DNA from 3 places in the Thermosinus thermophiluss DSM 23256 genome. Region 1 is predicted to be linked to each of the others. Evidence: riboswitches for the same ligand, from Rfam matches in the RefSeq annotation. Region 1 holds a riboswitch; each other region holds the start of a gene.
What was found. A riboswitch is a leader RNA that binds a small molecule or an ion and turns the genes downstream of it on or off. The one in region 1 is predicted to bind cyclic di-AMP.
Positions count from the first base shown of each region.

Region 1 (6,726 bases):
CGCTAAACTTCAGGATGTTCTTAAGCTTCGTTTTGGCGAAGCGTTCAATATGATATTTAACAATTAGAAAAAAAGGGCGGCTGCTGGCCGCCAATTATGGGAGAGGAGAAAATTTACATTCTAATTATGCCCCGTATCATCGTTTCTATACACCGTTTAATGAAATTTTTTTATTATTTTCGCGCATCTTGGCGCACACTAAAGAAAAACTGGCAAGAGGTGGCGGGGCATGCAAGACGATTTTGCGGAAAAACAGTTACGGGCGATAGCTGAAGAATGTCAGGAGTTTGAGCATGTCATAAATGCAATGGGTTACGGTTATTCGCTGCTAAATGTTTCCCCAGATAACTATGTTCGTCGCTGTAGTGACTGTATACATTGGCTTGGTGGATCATGCGGTATTTTCCGTGACGAAATCCGGCAATGGCATTGACAAGGCACTGCACCGCAGTGCTCTTTTTTATCCCATAATTTCAAATTCAATCGGCAACGTCTTGAGAATTTCCCATACGTCAGCACAGGTATCGGGGCTGGGGCGCAGCTTAACCAAGCCTTGTTTGGGTTCGAGCGGGATAATCATGACAATATTTTCATATCCTTCAAGCAACCGAATGAATAAATTGATATCACAAACTTTTAACTTAATATCAATATCATTGCTATCCTGTTCATATTTCCGGGCTGTATTGGCAAAACAGCTGGTTCCTTTATAGCGTCGACTCACATTCTTTACCCCTTTATTGCCATCTGTTCAATATTTTAGTATATTTAATTGTGAACTGCAAAGATAGAGAAAAGATTGGCAAAGGAAAGATTACGATGGGAAAAATTTGGGGATGGCTTTTTATTTTTATTGTCTGCGGTTTACTGTACTGGTGGCAGCCGGAATTTTTTCAGCATGCTTACAGCATAATCGAAAGAGGCGACATTGCCGCCCTAGCAGAGTATCTCCGCTCTTTCGGAGCATGGGGTATCTTAGTCACGCTGGCATTATTCGTTATAATGACCTTCACAATCGTTTTTCCGTTCATGATTTTATCCGGAGCCGCCGGCATTGTCTATGGGCTTTTCTGGGGAACGCTCCTCTCATGGATGGGAGAATTGATTGGCGCCCTATTTATGTTTGTATTTGCCCGCTATTTTTTTCGCCACGCCGTTGAAGGGTGGATTGCGAAAAGTCCATACCTCAAACAGGTAGACGACTACAGCGCGGCTAACGGGTTTAAGGCCTTGCTGATAGCGCGGCTTTTGCCGTTGGCTCCGTCCGGTATCATTACTGCTGTAGCCGCCATTAGCCGGATTTCGTTTTACGATTTTTTTTGGGCCACTTTTTTGGGGAAATTACCGCCAGTGGTTATTAAGGTATTACTGGGCCATGACCTCGTTTTTGCTAAGGAAAACATGACACGGCTGATTTTTATAATTGTCTTGGTTATTGCCGTCTATGCCGCCTTATGGTGGCACAGACGTAAGAAAAAGCAAAATCATGAAAACCGGTAACGCGATTGTCTTTCGCCTTTTATTCAGAAAATCGGTTGTATAAATTAGGCTGCTATGCAGACACTCTCTAATTATTTCAGATAACTAAATAAAATAATAAAATGGATTGTTTTGCAGGGATAGAATCACCTTCGCCGAATACAATAACCAGCGCAAGGGGAGGTGATTAACATGCCAGTCGTGCAAATTGATATGTTGGAAGGCCGGACTCTCGAGCAAAAGCGGGAATTGGTAAAAAAAGTGACAGAGGTCATTGTTGAAACTGCCAATTGCCCGCCAGAAGCAGTGACGATTATTATCCGTGAAATGCCTAAAGAACATCTTGGTAAAGCTGGTAAACTGCGCTCCGACATGTAAAAATAGCAGCCCATTTCGTATATAACGAAATGGGCTGTTTTATTATGAGAAAATATATTTGCTTATTATCCTTCTTTATATAACACTCCATAACCACCATTAGGATAGGAAAAATTAATATTATTGGCCGGACATATTAGCCGGCAGGAACCGCATTCGATACATTGCTTGTATAACACTATGATGGGATCAGTATGCTGATAATTCCATCTAAATACACCGGAGGGACATATAGTTAAACACTGTTTGTCTGTGCAATTACGACAGACTTCCTGGTCGTTGATGACAATATGCTGCCATTGTTCATCGGTCTTAAAAAGCAGCAATTTTACTTTTGCATCTAACTCAGCTAAGCTGGACATCACCGTATCACCTTCAACACTTCCCAGACATCTCTTATTGTTTTTAAAATTGGCTGCATACTGGTAACTTTTTGAAATATAAATTTCCGCTTTTCGCGCTTCGGCATAGTGTATACCTTGGTAATATGATATGCGGTTTCATTGGCCATACGGGTATATAGATCGAACAAATATGGTATATCCTGCATTAACTTAGCTGCTCCGGCATTGGCTTTGAAATCCTGCATAACAAAACTTTCATCAAGTAAGGTCCGGTACAGTGATAGTTTCTTAACGGAAAAACTACGACTGGCTTTTGCGGCATAAGCAGCCCTGGCGGCAAAAAAACCAGACCACATGGCCAAATTAAAACCATGAACGCCATTTACTAATGAAGCGGCATCGCCAATAATCATCAGTCCCGGATGTACTAATTCAGGTATTGCGTAATATCCGCCTTCGGGAATAAGGGCAGCGCCATATTCAACAGTAATACCGCCATCCAGCAATGGCTGCATATACGGATGCTTTTTTATTCGTTCCAATAGATCATTAGGGCTTAAGGCAGCCTTAGCTAAGTCAGCTAAAGAAATACCAACGTTAATATTAAAACTGTCTTTGAAAGTATGAATCGAACCAGTACCGTTAAACCCGGCAGTAGGGTAACCGATAAGTCCGATGATGGTACCATGGCCCGGAAGCAAGTTGAACCGTTCTTCAATAACTTTCGCGGGTAAGGCAATAGTTTCTTTTACGTAAAGGGAAAAATTTTGGGGTGAAATCCGGGGGACCAGTTTCGCCCGTTCAGCCAACATAGAATTGGCACCGTCCGCAAGAATAATTATATCGGCAATAAAATCGTTGTTTTGTGGCGGAGATACGTGCACCCCGATGGCCTGCGAGCCGTCAAACAGTACCTCAGACACATGATGGCCCAGCAGCAATGTAGCTCCGGCGTTAATTGCTTTTGCAGCCAACCATCTGTAAAAATTGACACGTTTTATTGTAAATCGATTATAGGGAGCGGCAGCAAGTTTTGTGCTGCGAAATCTGGCTGTTAATATCGAATCTTCAGTCATCCACCAGTACGATTGGTCAGTGACAATACGTTCATACTGACACTCTTCCCAGAAATTGGGGAAGAGTTTATGGACGTGCTCGGCGATAATTGACGCGCCACCGCAATTTTTGGCGCCCGGATAAGGTCCACGCTCCAGCAAAAGCACGTCAAGACCTTCTTTGGCCATAAAATAGGCAGCTGTTGCCCCTGCCGGACCGGCTCCTACGACAATTGCATCATATTTTTTGGCTGGATCGGCCAAGTTCAAATGGGTATTATTAACCTCCGGCTTTGATCGGTTTTGAGTTTTTTGGGTTTTGTACCATTCTTTTAGCACACCATCACCCATTTTTAGTGTGTCCACCTGATAAGCGCTCCATCCACTTAATTAAAAATGCTCTATTTGATTTGTATTACTTTTTGCAACTAATTGGTATATATATTGATATATAAGAATAGCGGCGAATAGTGAAGATTTTTTTTAGGCAAATGATATATAGCGCCGTTTTGGGGCATTTTTCTCTTTTGTCTCTTTAACTGAAATGATGTATTATACTGACATGCCGAAGTTCCCTCAAAGGAACACGGAGGAACCATTAATGGGGTGAATCCGCGTATGCGGTAGGGGTTTCCCTTATCCCGAACCCGGCAGCTAACTTCGTAGGCAGAGAAAGGGAGTGATTGATAATGAAAAAAATACGCACAGTGATAGCATCAATGGTTGCTGCTATTATTTTCGGTCTTATCGGCCTTGCGCCGGTAAGTGCTGCAGCCCTCGGGGAACGAGTGCTGCAAGTTGGTGCCATAGGCGACGACGTCCGTGAATTACAGATTAAATTAAATGGACTAGGCTTTAATGCCGGAACTGTAGACGGTATTTTTGGTCCCAAAACGCAAAATGCGGTCAAGATGTTTGAAAAAGCAAATAATCTCGAGAGCGATGGCATTGCCGATCAAGATCTGTTAACTATTATTCAAAAAAAGGCGCCCAAAGTATTCCGCGATGCTCCGGTGCGTTATAAACAGATCCTGGATATTGTTGCGACCGCTTATGCTCCAGGTCCCCATGATAACGGCAAATGGGGAAATCTTACTCATATCGGTACCCAGGTTCGGCCAGGCATTATTGCCGTTGACCCGAAAGTTATTCCACTTGGCACGCGTGTTTATATCGAGTTTCCTGACGGTCATGGCATGTATGCCGTAGCCGAGGATACAGGCGGCGCGATCAAGGGCAACCGTATTGATATTGCTATGTGGACGGTTGCCGAAGCGTATAATTTCGGCATCCAAAAAGTTAAAGTTTATATCTTAGACTAAAAAACACCCGGGGGATCCCGGGTGTTTTTTATGACGGGAGAGAGCTTTATATCGCATTGTTTACCAGAAAAAATTGGGATATAATAATCAGAAGGATGTGGTTAGGGAGTGATGATATGGATACTTTAAATAGAGATACCGACCTCAATTATGGGCGGTCAAAAAAATATCACATTATTACTTACGGTTGTCAAATGAATGAAAATGATTCGGAGCGGCTGGCCGGCCAATTGCGCGGTCTTGGTTACAGCAGTGCCGATGAAATTGAACAGGCAGACCTTATTTTAATTAATACCTGCTGTGTCCGCGAGAGCGCGGAAAAAAAAATATATGGAAAAATTGGCGAATTAAAAAGACTCAAAGCGGCAAATCCCAATCTGATCATAGGCGTAACAGGGTGCTTGTCACAGAAAGATCGCGACAAAATTTTTACTAAGGCGCCTCACGTTGATTTGGTTATGGGGACTCATAATGTCCACCAACTCGCAGACCTGCTAAAAGAGATTTCCCAGTCCAAGGATCGGGTACTGGCGATATGGGATCAGGCAGAGCGGCTAGCACCCGATGTGCCAACGGTACGCAAAAGTCTGGTTTCGGCTTGGGTACCCATTATGTACGGGTGTAACAACTTTTGTACATATTGCATCGTACCATATGTGCGCGGACGGGAGCGAAGCCGCCCGCTTGCCGACATCCTTGCCGAGATCAGGCAATTAGGGACAGAGGGATTTAAAGAGATTACGCTGCTAGGCCAAAATGTAAACTCCTATGGCAAGGATGGGAAAGAAAACATTGATTTTGCCGATTTACTGGCAGCCGTGGACAAAGTGGAGACAATTGCCCGAATTCGGTATATGACTTCGCACCCGCGCGACATGAACGACAAGGTGATTGATGTCATTAAGCATGGCCAGAGGATTTGCGAACATTTTCATCTGCCAATCCAGTCAGGCAGTGATATCATTTTGCAGCGGATGAACCGCGGATATACAACAGAATATTATCGGAAACTTGTGGAAAAGGTTCGTAGAGAAATACCGCACGCCAGTATTACTACGGATATTATCGTGGGATTTCCTGGGGAAACGGATGAACTATTTATGCAAACGCTTGATTTTGTCCGGTCAATTCGCTTTGATGCGGCTTATACTTTTTTGTATTCTCCTCGCTCTGGCACGCCAGCAGCAACTATGCCTGATCAAGTGCCGTTGATGGTAAAAAAGCAACGCCTGCAACAACTAATGGCCGTCCAAAATGAAATTAGTTTAGCTATTAATGAAACTCTTATTGGCCAAACAGTAGAGGTACTTGTTGAGGGTCCCAGTAAAAATGATCCGGATAAGATGATGGGACGGACGCGAACTAACAAAATTGTACTTTGGAATAGGGGAAATGAGCAAATAGGGCAGCTTCTCCCAATAAAAGTTCTTAAAGCGCAGACTTGGTTGTTGAAAGGTGAAGTGGCTGATTAACTTTGGGTGGGAAAAAGGAGAATACCATGGCAGAGACCTATACCCCAATGATCGAGCAGTACCGGGAGATAAAACGGCACCATACCGATAAAATTTTATTTTTCCGACTGGGCGACTTTTATGAAATGTTTTTTGAAGACGCCGAAATTGCATCACGCGAACTAGAAATTACCCTAACGGGACGCGACGGAGGGTCCGGTAAGCGGATTCCCATGTGCGGCGTTCCTTTCCATGCGGCCGATACTTACATAGCCCGCCTCATTAATAAAGGCTATAAAGTAGCAATCTGCGAACAGGTAGAAGATCCTAAGCAAGCTAAGGGGATTGTGCGCCGGGAAGTAATTAAAATTATTACTCCCGGAACAGTATTGTCAGATGTGCTACTTCCGGATAAGAGCAATAATTATCTGGTTGTTATCCATGAAAAAGACGATCTCCTAATCCTGGCAGGAGCGGATATTTCAACCGGCGAATGTTATTGGGCAGATTTTGCCGGTCCTTACCGGATCAATACTCTTTGCGACCACCTATATCGCCTTTCACCGGCGGAGATTGTGCTAACCGGTCGTCTCACTGATAAAGAGACTTTGGACACTTTTCTCGCCAACCGCCTGCATGGCTGTACTATAACAGACCTAGCTATTGAAGATACGGAAACGACTCAGGAACTACTGCA
Region 1 covers NZ_FNBU01000009.1:100,410-107,135, forward strand. Annotated here, with positions in the region: gene recG (ATP-dependent DNA helicase RecG) at 1-67, shown strand, start outside; gene BLQ99_RS07220 (hypothetical protein) at 230-433, shown strand; gene BLQ99_RS07225 (DUF4911 domain-containing protein) at 461-724, opposite strand; gene BLQ99_RS07230 (TVP38/TMEM64 family protein) at 820-1,500, shown strand; gene BLQ99_RS07235 (4-oxalocrotonate tautomerase) at 1,672-1,857, shown strand; gene BLQ99_RS07240 (ferredoxin family protein) at 1,923-2,219, opposite strand; gene BLQ99_RS07245 (FAD-dependent oxidoreductase) at 2,219-3,607, opposite strand; cyclic di-AMP (ydaO/yuaA leader) riboswitch at 3,810-3,941, shown strand; gene BLQ99_RS15275 (3D domain-containing protein) at 3,946-4,578, shown strand; gene miaB (tRNA (N6-isopentenyl adenosine(37)-C2)-methylthiotransferase MiaB) at 4,695-6,050, shown strand; gene BLQ99_RS07260 (MutS N-terminal domain-containing protein) at 6,077-6,726, shown strand, end outside.

Region 2 (6,726 bases), on a different contig from region 1:
ATGCGCCAGCCGTGACGAAGCCGGGGTAATGGTCTTTGACGAAGTGGATGCCGGCATAGGCGGTCAGACTGCCCAAATGGTTGCGGAAAAGATTGCCTTAGTCGCCGCTGATAAACAAGTATTATGCATCACGCATCTACCGCAGCTTGCCTGTATGGCTGACCATCACATCCTCATACGCAAAGAAGTGGAGCAGGAGCGGACCACGACCCGTGTTCAAGCGCTGGACGAAACAGAGCGGGTTCTGGAGCTTACCCGTATGGTAGCCGGTGACAATCTGACCGACTTGGCTATCGAAAATGCCAGGGAGATGGTGGCCCTGGCAAAACGAAAAAAAGAAAAATGGAAAAATAAAGCGCAAGCGTGAGCTTGCGCTTTATTTTTCTCGAAAAACAGAGTAGATCTCGCTTAAAGTCAATTTATACTATAAATTCCGGAATAATCCCGAATTCTTTCGGGAATTTATAAAATCAGGTCAACAAAAAACAGCATAACGATGTCCGCACCTGGGAATTTAATGCAGGGAGTGATGGCAAGGGTATGAGAGGCATCAACTGGCGCTTTGTGACTGGAATTGTAATTGCGATTTGTATTGTCGCCTTTTGCTTGACGCCGCAGTTCCGCTATATTTATAGTCTTCCTCCCCATATGCGTATAATTGAAGGGGAAACGGCGTTGTTTACCGTCAATTTTCCGTTGACGGTAACAGTCAATTCCGATTTTGACTCAAGCATTCGCCTTCATTCCGATACGCCGCTGTATGCCCTATCCCGGCCGGTGTCGCTGCAGCCGGTTAAACTGGGTAAAGCAGTTGTCGAGTTTAGGTTGCTCGGCCTTATTCCCGTGCGGACAGTGCAAGTGGATGTGACGCCACCGCTTAAACTAGTACCGGGGGGTCACTCCATCGGGGTCGTCCTTCACTCGCAGGGAGTGATAGTAGTTGGCAATTCGCCGGTTCTCAGCCAAGACGGCCAATATTACACTCCTGCCAAAGACGCTGGTATCGCTGTGGGGGACATCATTTTAAGCATTAACGGTACCCCGGTTAATAGCGATGCCCAAGTGGCGGAAATCATCAATGAGGCCGGCAAAGAAAAAAGTCCGGTAGATATTTTAATAAAACGGGGCGATTCCCGCGCGCAAGTCACGGTGACACCCGTTTTATGCAGCGACACCAAAAGATATCGTATCGGTCTTTTTGTCCGCGATAGCGCAGCAGGTGTGGGTACATTAACTTTTTATGAACCCGTATCCCGGACATATGGCGCTTTGGGCCATGTAATTACCGATTCGGATACCAACCAACCCATTGATTGTGAACAAGGCAAAATTGTCCTGGCAACCGTGTCGGGTATTCAGCACGGTAAACGGGGCCAGCCCGGGGAAAAAATCGGCGTTTTTATTGAAGAAGGACAAATGCTGGGTGACATCCGTAAAAACACGCCCTTTGGCATTTACGGTAAACTGGAAACGCTGGTTGAAAACAACTTATTTCATGAGGCTATCGCCGTGGCGTCGATGAGCCAAGTGCAAACAGGCCCGGCCGAAATGCTGACCGTGATTGACGGGCAGACTATTGAGCGGTTCAGCATTGAAATCCAAAAAGTAAATCTTCAGGCCGTACCGGAAGGCAAAGGTTTGGTAATTAAAGTGACCGACAGTCGATTGCTTGAAAAGACCGGCGGCATTGTCCAAGGCATGAGCGGCAGCCCTATTATTCAAAATGGCAAAATCGTCGGTGCGGTAACCCATGTCTTTATTCACGACCCAACGCGGGGATATGGTTGCTTTGTCGACTGGATGCTGATGGAAAGTGGTCTGCTGCCGAAAAAAGAAAAACAAACGGCCAGAAAACTATTTAGTTTTTCTGGCTTATTTATGTACCCGGTAGCGGCTTAGCACTAAAGATTGTTTCTCCTCATAAATTATATTATGGGGGGAAGAACATGAATTTTAAAAATTTATTTGTCTGCTTAACTTTAAAAGATGTTGAAGAAAAATTCCCGGTAGAGGGTTTTCAAAAAAATGAAACAACAGGCCACAAAGAACTATTAATTACGCTGTTTGGGCAGCGGCTATGGGTGGATGCCTATGCTGTAAAACTTTATAAAGGCCGCGGTAGCGCTTTTTGCTGGAAAGACAGTCAGGAAGGCCGTTACATTGAATTGACGGACAAAAATGAAGTATGTCCCGAATGCGGCTGGTGGAAATGTCACTATTGCGGTTCTTGCCGATGTAATAAACCCAGTGACGAAAGGAAAAACGAACAAAACAACGAATAAATGAATAAAATAAACAGGCGGAAAGGAGCGGTCACGTTGCTGCGTGGCGTCCGGGGAGCGACAACGGTAGATGCGAATACGCCGGAAAGTATACAGGAGCGAGTACGCGAACTGCTGACAGTTCTTGTCCGGGAGAACGGTATCGAAACGGCCGATATCGGGGCGGTAATTTTCAGTTCGACGCCCGATTTAAATAGCATGTATCCTGCTGCAGGGGCCCGGGTTTTGGGTTGGACGGAAGTGCCGCTATTCGGCACCCAGGAAATTGATAATCCTACAGGTTTGGCTAGGTGCATCCGCGTTCTCATATTATGGAATACCGACCTTCCCCAGGAGAAGATCAAGCATGTATACCTACACGGCGCGGCGGTATTGCGGCAAGATATCAACAGGTAATAAATTTGCCGAGAAAAAAGGCCGTTTTTTATTGCCTGTAAATTTTAACAATATTATATAGTGAATCCCGCTCAACAGGTATGCGTCCGGCTTGACGGATGACATTGACCAGTTGTTCGATGCTTAGTGACCGTTCAGACTTGCCGCCGGCCGCATGCGTGATTTTTTCCTCACTTACCGTACCATCAAGATCATTGGCGCCAAAGGCCAGCGCCAGCTGGGCAACCGGCAGTGTAAGCATAACCCAATAAGCTTTGATGTGTTTAAAGTTATCGAGCATGAGCCGGGCAAGCGCCACCATTTTCAAATCTTCCCAGGCCGGAACCCTCACGACCTGGTTTTCCAGTTCCGTATTTTTCGGGTGGAAGGCCAGGCCGATAAACGTTTGGAAACCACCGGTCTCATCCTGCAGGTCGCGAAGCGCCAAAAGGTGGTCAATACGTTCCTCCGGTGTTTCGATATGACCATAGAGCATGCTGGCATTTGTCCGGATACCGAGACGGTGGGCCGTACGGATGATAGCGAGCCAGTCTTCACCGCTGGCTTTATTGGGGCAGAGAAGGTTCCGCACCCGGGGACTAAAGATTTCCGCTCCTCCTCCCGGCATAGACCCAAGGCCGGCCGCCTTCAGGGTTTTCAGCACTTCTTCCACCGATTTGCCGGATATCTTGGCAAAATGGTGAATTTCGACAGCGGTAAAGGCCTTAAGATGCAGACGGGGGACGGCTTCTTTAACGGTGGCAATAATATCAACATAATATTCAAAAGGCCATTCGGGGTGTAACCCGCTTACGATGTGAAGTTCGCGCAAATCAGGGTCCTCAGCGGCTTGGCGGGCGATACGGAGGACATGTTCTTTGGTCATGCTGTAGGCCTGCGGACTGGAGGCGTCGCAGCCGAAAGCGCAAAATTTACAGCGGGCAGTGCAAACGTTTGTCAGGTTAACATGCCGGTTAACATTAAAATATACATAGTCGCCGCTGACCCGTTGTCGAACCTTGTTGGCAAGGTAGCCTAGCCAGGCCAAATCATGTGAGTGGAGGAGAGCGAGTCCTTCGTCGCGGGACAACCGAATTCCTTCTGCAATTTTTCTTTCTATTTGGCGACGAAATGCGTCGGAAAGCATGGCGACACTCCTTTCGCCTAGCAATTCGCTGATGAAGCGTCGATTTCCTGTAGATATAGCAAAAAATGATAACCTGGAATTTTTTTCAAGAAAAACCATTTAGAAGGATTATGCACAATAATAGCGAATAATTCAGGTGAGCTATATAAAGCCTAATCCAGCTCAGGAGCGGGGGAACCATTTTTGGGGTGAAACTCTTTAGGAGTGGGGGGCCTTCAACCCTAACCCGTCAGCTAACCTCGTCGGCTTAGAGAGGAGAATTGTATTGCGGAAAATGTTTCGGACGATGGTGCTTTTTTTGCTGCTGTTTATGACAGCAACCTTCGCCCACGCCTCAGGAGTCTACGAAGAGGGGGACCAAGGCCCGGAAGTAGCCGCTATTCAGGCCCGGCTTAAAGAGCTTGGCTATAGGCTGGTGGTTGACGGTGACTTCGGGCAAGCGACCAAAAATGCGGTAATAGCCTTCCAAAAAGACCGGGGTCTGGAAGCGGATGGCATTGTCGGGGCCCAGACCTACCGCGCTCTTATGGGACGGGAGATACCGGTTAGCCGCGATAATAGCGTTGTTCGGCGGGTCATCCAGACAGCCATGCGTTATATCGGTGTCCCTTATGTTTTTGGCGGTGTGACTCCTGACGGGTTCGACTGTTCGGGCTTTACCCGGTTTGTATATGCCCGGGCGGGCGTATACTTGCCGCGAACGGCTGACGCGCAGTTTGAAGTGGGCCAATTTGTGTCTTATTCAAGACTACAGCCTGGCGACATGGTTTTCTTTTCCACTTATGCTCCTGGTCCTTCGCACAGCGGTATTTACTTGGGAGATGGCAGATTTATCAGCGCTACGTCCAGCCGTGGTGTGACCATCGATCACATGGACAGCAGTTACTGGGGACCGCGCTATGTAGGAGCGCGTCGGGTGTTATAAGATTTGGAGGCCAGGCGCCTCCTTTTATTTTCCTCTATTTGCACAAAATTTGCTGTATGACCAGAAATGTTTGCATAGCCTGTACTTGATGGTAGCAGAATAAAGAAAAGACTGGGCAAATTTTTTTTATGCTGTTAGTAAGAAAGTTCCTATTTAGGATGTATCGTATATATTTTTGGCTAGAAGCGGAGTGAATTACCATGTTAAATGACCTGGTCCAGCAGCTTAAGGAAAAGGGGTATCGCATTACACCCCAGCGGCGGGCAATTTTAGAGCGGATACTCCAAACGGCGGAGAACTTGACAGCGGCGGAAATATGGCGTGAAGTCCGTCAGCGTTATCCAGACGTAGGTCTCGATACAGTTTACCGTAACCTGAATATTTTGGTCGAAATGGGACTGTTGATTCCTATTGTCGGGCTGGGTAAGAACGGAACCCGGTATGAGGTAGCTCCTTCATCCCGGCACCATCACCATATTACTTGTATAAAGTGCGGTGAAGCGGCTTGCCTCGATTTTTGTCCGATTGATCCTGAATTTTTAATTATGCTCCGCCACCAGGGGTATGAACTTGTTCGGCACAATATCGAGCTGTTCGGCCTTTGCGCGCAGTGCCGGCAGGGTTAGGAGGGCAAGAAATGTGCATGGTGCAGCTTGATGGCGTATGTTTTGCCTACGATGATTATCCTGTGCTTAACAATATATCTTTAGCGGTAGCCAGCGGTGATTTTCTCGTCGTTGTCGGCCCCAACGGGGCTGGTAAAAGTACGCTGCTTAAAATAATGGCGGGAATCGCGATGCCACAGGGCGGCGAAGTTCGCATCGACGGACGGCCGGTAAGGGAAGCGCAAAGGCAGGGACTAATTGGTTATGTACCGCAGACCTACGGCAAGAACTCGGCCGGTTTTCCGGCGACAGTGGAGGAAGTGGTGGCATTGGGCTTGGTGACAGGCAGCGTTACCAGGCGCAGCAAGCAGTTAGCCACCCATATTGTTGAACATATGTTGGAACTTGTTGATATGACTGGTTTGCGCTCAAGGCGTATCGGTGAACTCAGCGGCGGGCAGCTGCAGCGAGTGATGGTGGCGCGCGCTTTGGCCGGCAACCCCAGGCTCCTTTTGTTAGACGAGCCGACTAGTGGCATTGATGCTGATGCCAGCGCCAAAATATACGAGCTGCTGGGAACGCTGAATCGCAACCTGGGGATTACGGTTGTCATGGTTTCCCATGATATTGAAAAAGCCACCTGCTGGGCTTCGCGGGTGGCCTGCATCAATCGGGGATTATGCTTTTTTGGCAGTGGCCGTGAGTTTCGCGATAGCCACATGACAGTGCGCCACTTTTGGTATGAAACCGGGAGGGGAAAAGATGGAATTTCTCCAATATGACTTTATGCAGCGGGCCCTGGCCGCGGGCCTCATTACCGCCATTGTCTGCCCACTGATTGGTATGTTTGTTGTTATCCGCCGGCAGTCACTTATCGGCGATGGGCTGGGTCATATCGCTTTTGCCGGTGTGACAGGTGGCTATCTCCTAGGGGTTAACCCTTTTGTTGCCGCAGCACTGCTCACTGTTGCCGGCGCCGTGGGCATTGAGATTGTCAGGCGGTGGCACAGTCAGTTCGCTGATATGGTTTTGGCCATCTTTTTTTACGCTGGCATTGCCATGGCCATCATTTTCAGTACTATGACGCGTATGAGCGGTGCCGGGCTGCTTAGTTTTCTTTTTGGCAGTATCATGACCGTTACGACAATAGATCTTATGCTTATAGCCTTTTGCGGCGCCGTCGTCGTAGCGGTAATTTACCGATATTTTGACAAGTTGATGCTGTTGGTACTGGACGAAGAGGTAGCGATTGTGTCCGGCATCAATACCGGCGCGATTAATATGCTGTTCAGTGTGTTGACCGCACTGGTCGTTGTCATCGGCATGACGGTCGTGGGGATTTTACTGGTTAGTGCTCTCATGATTGTTCCCGTTGCTGCGGCGCTTCTTCTT
Region 2 covers NZ_FNBU01000002.1:145,228-151,953, reverse strand. Annotated here, with positions in the region: gene recN (DNA repair protein RecN) at 1-367, shown strand, start outside; gene spoIVB (SpoIVB peptidase) at 541-1,899, shown strand; gene BLQ99_RS02065 (hypothetical protein) at 1,947-2,282, shown strand; gene aroH (chorismate mutase) at 2,319-2,678, shown strand; gene mqnE (aminofutalosine synthase MqnE) at 2,707-3,804, opposite strand; cyclic di-AMP (ydaO/yuaA leader) riboswitch at 3,944-4,067, shown strand; gene BLQ99_RS02050 (C40 family peptidase) at 4,070-4,729, shown strand; gene BLQ99_RS02045 (Fur family transcriptional regulator) at 4,930-5,355, shown strand; gene BLQ99_RS02040 (metal ABC transporter ATP-binding protein) at 5,367-6,116, shown strand; gene BLQ99_RS02035 (metal ABC transporter permease) at 6,097-6,726, shown strand, end outside.
Region 2: it holds a riboswitch for cyclic di-AMP, as region 1 does, so the genes downstream of both, BLQ99_RS02050 (C40 family peptidase) here and BLQ99_RS15275 (3D domain-containing protein) in region 1, are expected to answer to the same signal.

Region 3 (6,726 bases), on a different contig from region 1:
AAGGAGGGATACCGTGGAATATAAGGCTAAAGACTATTCATACCTTATCGGGATGGAAGGGTTTAGCCCCGAACTCCTCAGGATGCATTTCACGCTGTACCAGGGGTATGTGACCAATACCAATAAACTGCTGGAAATCTTAGACCAAATGCTGCGCGCCGGCAATTTGAATACGCCGGAGTACAATGAACTCAAGCGGCACTTGGGTTGGGAGTTTGACGGCATGCGGCTCCACGAGTACTATTTTGAAAATCTGGGCGGCAATGGCCGCCTCAGCCGGCGCAGCCGGGTTGCCGCGGCAATGGCGCAGAACTTCGGCAGTGTGCAGGCCTGGGAAAAAGACTTCCGGGCGACCGGCGCCATCCGCGGCATTGGCTGGGCTATCCTGTATCAGGACGTGACGAACGGCCGGCTGATAAACTTTTGGATCAATGAACACGATAAAGGGCACCCGGCAGGATGCAATCCGCTGCTGGTGATGGACGTGTGGGAGCACGCCTATATGCCGGATTACGGCCTCGACCGCGCCGCCTATATCAATGCCTTTTTCGGCAATATCGACTGGCGGGTGGTGGAGGAGCGGCTACTATAAAAAATGCCGCCTGCTTGTGCAGGCGGCATTTTGCCGGTGAGGAGGCGGCCTTAGCTTTAGCTAATATCAATTACTTTACCTGGGTTCAGGATAAGGTTGGGATCAAGGGCTTGCTTGATGGCTTTCATCATTTTGAGTTCGACGGGATTGGCGAATTTCTCCAGCAGCTTAACCCGCTTGTAGCCGATGCCGTGTTCGCCGGACAGTTTGCCGCCCAGGTTGTAAACCAGGGTATATAGTTCTTCCTGGACAAGCGGCAAGATGCGATCCCAGTCGTCGTCACTCATTTTATCTTTGAGAATATTAACATGGATGTTGCCGTCGGCGGCATGGCCGGCGCAATGCATGGTCACGCCGTGTTTGCGGCCAATGGCAGCGATTTGCTCGACGGCTTTGGGAATTTCACTCATGGGGACGACGATGTCTTCCATAGAAAAGACCAGGCTGCGGGCGCGGTCGGCTTCGGCGAAGGCCTTGCGCGCTTTCCAGATTTTCGCCGGATCAGCGACCAGTACGGCCATGGCGCCGTTTTCGGTACACAGTTCGTCAATGGTGGCCGCTTGTTCTTCAAGTTGTTCTTCGTTTTCGCCTTCGAGCTTGATGATAATATAGTAGCCGTTGTCACTGTGGGGCTGTTTTTCCCGCAAAAATTCCTCGCAGCATTTGATGGTTTCATTATCCATAAATTCCACGCAGGTAGGCGTGATGCCGGCGGCCATGATTTTTGGCACGACCCCGATTGCGGTAGCGAGGTCAGGGAATACGGCCAGCAGGTCAATCTGTTCCTTGGGAAGCGGCATCAGCTTCAGATATATCTTGGTGATGACGCCCAGGGTGCCTTCTGAGCCAATAATCAGGTTGACGAGGCTATAGCCGGTGGAATCTTTCATGCATTTACCGCCCAGGGTGACAATTTCCCCTTCCGGAGTGACAATCTCCAGGCCGTATATTTGACGGCGGGTGGTACCGTATTTGACCGCCTTATTGCCGCCCGCATTGGTGGCGACATTGCCGCCGATGAAGGAACTGTCGCCGCTGCAGGGATCGCCGGCATAGAGATACCCGGCGGCGTTGGCCGCTTTTTGCACCGCCTCGGTGGTTACGCCCGGCTCGACGACCATAAACATATTAACGGTATCAATTTCCAAAATTTTATTCATCCGCTCCAAGGACAGGACGATGCCGCCTTTAAATGGCACGGCGGCACTGGCCAGGCCGGTGCCTGCGCCCCGCGGGACAACGGGTATGCGCTCGCGGTTGGCAAGTTTGATGATTTCGGCGATTTCCGCCGCATTGGCCGGCAGGACCACTGCTTCCGGCATTTTCACATATTTGGGGTCGGTTACCTCGTCGTGGGAATAGGGCTCCATCTTCTCGGGGCTGGTCCAGACATACTTCTCCCCGACGATTTTTTTCAGCTCAGCAATTACAGTCTCGCTTACCGGATTGTAAGCGACCATGCTTTTTCCCTCCCTCACACGGGTATAATCAATTAATTATACCAATTGCTAAATTCAGTATAATCTTGCAGGGAAAATTTGTCTATAAGAATTTTTTATGAAGTGCGTAAAAATGAGTGATATAAACAAATGGTTTTGGCTGCTGGTTGCGATTTTATTTTTGTAGGTGATAAGGAATAGTAGCGACAATTACGTTTTCTTTTAAGATAAGCAGCGTCCGCAAAATCCAGCCGGTTTGGTTATGGAGCAGTCTGTGCCACCATTTTTTTGTTTCGAATTCCGGGATCAGGACGGTTATAAAATCAGACGGCGCCTTGGTTCTTTCAAGCTGTTCAATATAATCCAGCAACGGCTTAATTACCAACCGGTAAGGAGAGTAAATAGTAACCAGGCGGATATCGGGATTCCATTTCTCCCATTTTTCTTTAAATTTACGGCCTGCTTCGTCATCGGTAGCAATGTGCACTGCCAGGATATCGGGACTAAGCGCTTTGGCGTACTGAAGTGATTGGGCTACCACGCGGGTAATACTGGCTACTGGTACGATGATCAAGTTCTTAGCTTGGGTGGGGGTGCTGCAAGCTGGCAGGGTTGGTATATTCAGGCGGCAGCTGGAGCTGTTCTGACATATCGTTGTAGTGGTGGCGGATTTTTTTAAAAATATAAATCATTGTCGGAATGAAAATAAGCACCAGCCAGGCGCCATAAAAGAATTTGGTAATAGCGATGACCAAGACAACGGTACCAGTGACGATGGCTCCTACCCCATTTAAAATTGCTCGCCTGGTCCAGCCTTTGCTTTTCTCGCGGCGCCAGTAAACAACCATACCGACTTGAGCAATGGTAAACGAAAGAAAGACGCCAATGGCATACAAAGAAATTAGATGTTCGGTGTTGCCGTGGAAAATAGTGATTAGCAGGCCGGCTATGACGCTGAGAAGAATTATTCCGGTGGAGAAGCTGAGCCGTTCGCCTCTGACGCCAAGATAACGGGGCATATAGCCATCCTTTGCTAAAATGGACAATAGGGGCGGCAGGCCGTTATAAGCCGTATTGGCCGCTAAATATAGCACTAACATGGTGGTAAATTGAACATAGTAATACGCCCAATTGCGGCCGAAGGTTAACTCAGCCACCTGCGAGAGCGCCGTAACATCAGGCGTCGGAATGATATGGTAATGCATAATCAAAAAGGAAATACCAGCAAACATGACCGCAAGGATTGCGACATCCAATAAGTTGTTATTGTTGCATTGCGGATTTCCGGTTTTTTGAACATCGGCACGCCGTTGGAAATAGCTTCCACACCAGTCATAGAACTGCAACCGGAGGCAAAGGCACGCAGGATCAGAAAGGCAACTGTCCAGTCCCATTGCTTAGCGGTAGATGCGGGCGGAATAAGCGGCGCCGGCTGCGTAAACGCCTGATAAACACCTGCCGCAATAAGCCCTAACATTCCCAGGATAAAAGCATACGTAGGAAAGACAAAAACATTGGATGATTCGCGCACGCCGCGCAGATTGATTAACATCAATATGCCAAATAACACGGCTAAATCAATTGTCACCGCATGGGGGGCTAACTGCGGGAAAGCAGATACGATCGCTTCCGTACCTGAGGAAATGCTCACTGCTACAGTAAGCGAATAATCGGCAAATAGGGCCGCTGCTGCCGTCAGGGCCGGCAATTCACCAAGGTTGTGGATGGCTACGGAGTAAGAACCGCCACCGCCGGGGTTAGCTTTGGCCACCTGTACATATGAAACAGTTACAATAGCCAGTAATACGAGGATAGCAAGGGCGACCGGCCCTATATAGCCATACGCTAATACCCCAGGGATAGCAAGAGTAAGCATAATCTGTTCCGGGCCATAACCAACCGATGACAGGGCATCAGATGAAAAAATTGCCAGTGCCTTCCATTTTGGCAGCTTTTCGTGACTAAGCTCTCGATTATGCAGCGGTCTGCCAATTAGCAAACGCCTGATTTCACGCATCATAAAACTATCAGCCTCCATTATACTCTTTATGGTTAACGTACAGGCTTATCCTAAAAAATAAGGCCAATAGTTATTCCAGCTTTTGTAGGCCACCGCTGTGGCGGACAACAATAAGAAGTACATCGTATTTCGCGATTAGCCAAAGTATATCCTCATTTGTCCATATTTAATGTTCCCTCGCTCGGAATCAAATAATGGCGATTTAGCAAGTGTAAAAAAAGCAAACCGGTGCGTAAGCAACCAGACCTTGCGGCCAAATGAGCCGCCCGGCTGTTACTCGCGTACCGGCCTACAAATCGCCTAAGCTGTGCTGCTTCTGCGTTTTGTCCGCCAGCTATGCGTCCACTTTAGCTTTTTCTTCGTCGCGGAGCCGTTTTTCCAAATTTGTATCAAGAATATATATTTCCACCCGCTCGCCCGTTTTAGTGCTAATGTCACTGTGGCTGCTGACCACACGGCACCCGGTGAGGCGGGCCACCAGGTTTTCCGCTTCTTCGTTAAATGTCTCGCGCAGGATCTGCCGCATTTGTTTAACTACTTGCCGGCCTTTTTCGGTTTTGACAAGATGTGTTTCCTCGATAGTCAGAACGCCTTTTAGGCGGATTAAGACCATATCATCAATAATATAAGTCTTGGCTTCCGTAGGTCCGCGGCCAATGAGGCTGCGCTGAAACTTAATAAAGGCATCATTAATTTCGGCTTCCAACAGAGTTTTTTTTATAGCCATAACAACCGTTTCCTCCGTAACATAAAAAGAAAAGACCGCACGGTCTTTCGACCTCTTTGCTTTAGCCTACGAAGTTAGCTGTCGGGTTAGGATGGCAAGAGAGGTAAACATCCTTTCTGCCTGTGGCAGAATTCACCCCAAAAAGGTGGGTCCTCCGCTTCCATATGGAATTCGGCTTTGCTTTGTTTTACAGAGTCAATTATAGCTTATCTGTTACAGAAAGAAAGTTTCATTTTAGCAGGAAAAACTGGCTTTTTATAGCCTGGGCTGGCTAATAATACAACGGGATGGTTATGGCGCTGCATTAAAACAGTTTGCGCAAAATTTGAAGCGGCGGCAAAAACCAGGTGTGAAAACATTGTCTCCATTTCCCGAAATAATGAGGTATAAAAGCTAGTAGAACAGTCTAGCCAGTGCTTTACGCTATACTCGGTTGCCATAAAAGAGTGTTGACAGCGGGCGGGGCGGCGTGGCATAATAAACACAAATCAATATTGGTACCTTTAAATCAGTCCTGTGAGGCTGGCAAGGTAGGCGGCGTAATCAAGATTGCAGCTTTATGGCACTTTTATATGCCAAAAAGGGCTTCCTGTCAGTGGGACTGGCGGGAAGCCCTTTTCGCTTGCCTCGGTACCAAAAACGAGGAGGAGAAGGTATGGAAACCCACGTCAAGGTTATCGGGCAGGAACCACGTCTCTTGCCCCAAAGCTTAACCCAGGCCGGCGCGTCGGTCGGCGCCGCGGACGGCGGCAGCCGCTACCGCTGGCAAGTGCTAATTGCTTCCGTGCTGGGGTATGCCATGGACGGGCTGGATATGCTCATCTTGTCCTTTGTCATGACAGCGATCATCGGTGCTTTCGGCCTGACCCTCGCCGAGGGCGGGTTGGTGGCCACGGTAACCTTGATCGGTGCTGTGCTTGGCGGCTATGGCTTTGGCATTTTGGCCGACTATATCGGGCGCGTGCGCGTCTTTTCCCTCACCATTCTGGTTTTCTCGGTTTTCACCGGCCTAACGGCCTTTGCCGACAGCTTCCTGGAACTCAACATTTACCGCTTCCTGGCCGGTTTGGGCCTGGGCGGCGAGTTTGGCATCGGCATGACGCTTGTCACTGAGACGTGGCCGAAAGAAAAGCGGGCGCGGGCGACCGGGGCAGTGGCTGTCGGCTGGCAGCTCGGCGTGGTGGCCGCCGCTTTGGTCAGCGCCTATGTACTACCGGCCTTTGGTTGGCGGGCCGTTTTCCTGATCGGCGCGCTGCCGGCCCTGTTCGCCGCCTGGGCGCGCTACGGTCTGGCTGAACCGCCTATCTGGCTGGCAACGCAGGCGAGAAAAAAGGCGCTTCGGGAAAAAATTGCCGCCAAGCTGCCCTTAACCGCCGAAGAACAGGCGTTTTACAACAAGACCACCCAGTTCCCCTTGCTGCACCTGTTCGCCGACCGGCGTACGGCAACGACTACGCTGGCCCTTACGGTGATGACCAGTGTGCAGAACACGGGCTACTATGGCATTATGGTCTGGCTGCCCACTGTCTTGATGAAACAGCATGGGTTGACGCTGAACAAAACGAGCATGTGGATGGTGGCCACCGTTTTGGGGATGATTTTGGGGATTGCCGTCTTTGGCTATATTGCCGATAAAATCGGCCGCCGTCCCGCCTATATGGCCTTCCAGTTGGCTTCCGCGGCCGCGGTGTGGGTGTATGCTAACCTGTCTGACCCGCTGCACCTTTTAGTCGGCGGCGCGATCCTCGGCTTCTTCTGCAATGGCATGATGGCCGGCTACGGCGCGCTGCTGTCGGAAAACTATACTACGGAAGCCCGTTCCACGGCGGAAAACTTTATCTTCAACACCGGCCGGGCCGTGGGCGGTTTCGCTCCTCTCGCCATCGGCGTCCTGGCCGCTCAGTACAGCCTTTCCGGCGCGCTGGCGCTGTTGGCCTTCATCTACGTC
Region 3 covers NZ_FNBU01000006.1:121,111-127,836, forward strand. Annotated here, with positions in the region: gene BLQ99_RS05490 (superoxide dismutase) at 14-592, shown strand; gene BLQ99_RS05495 (FAD-binding oxidoreductase) at 649-2,052, opposite strand; partial or broken gene BLQ99_RS15420 (APC family permease) at 2,207-4,051, opposite strand; gene BLQ99_RS05505 (Na-translocating system protein MpsC family protein) at 4,386-4,778, opposite strand; cyclic di-AMP (ydaO/yuaA leader) riboswitch at 4,826-4,965, opposite strand; gene BLQ99_RS05510 (MFS transporter) at 5,434-6,726, shown strand, end outside.
Region 3: it holds a riboswitch for cyclic di-AMP, as region 1 does, so the genes downstream of both, BLQ99_RS05505 (Na-translocating system protein MpsC family protein) here and BLQ99_RS15275 (3D domain-containing protein) in region 1, are expected to answer to the same signal.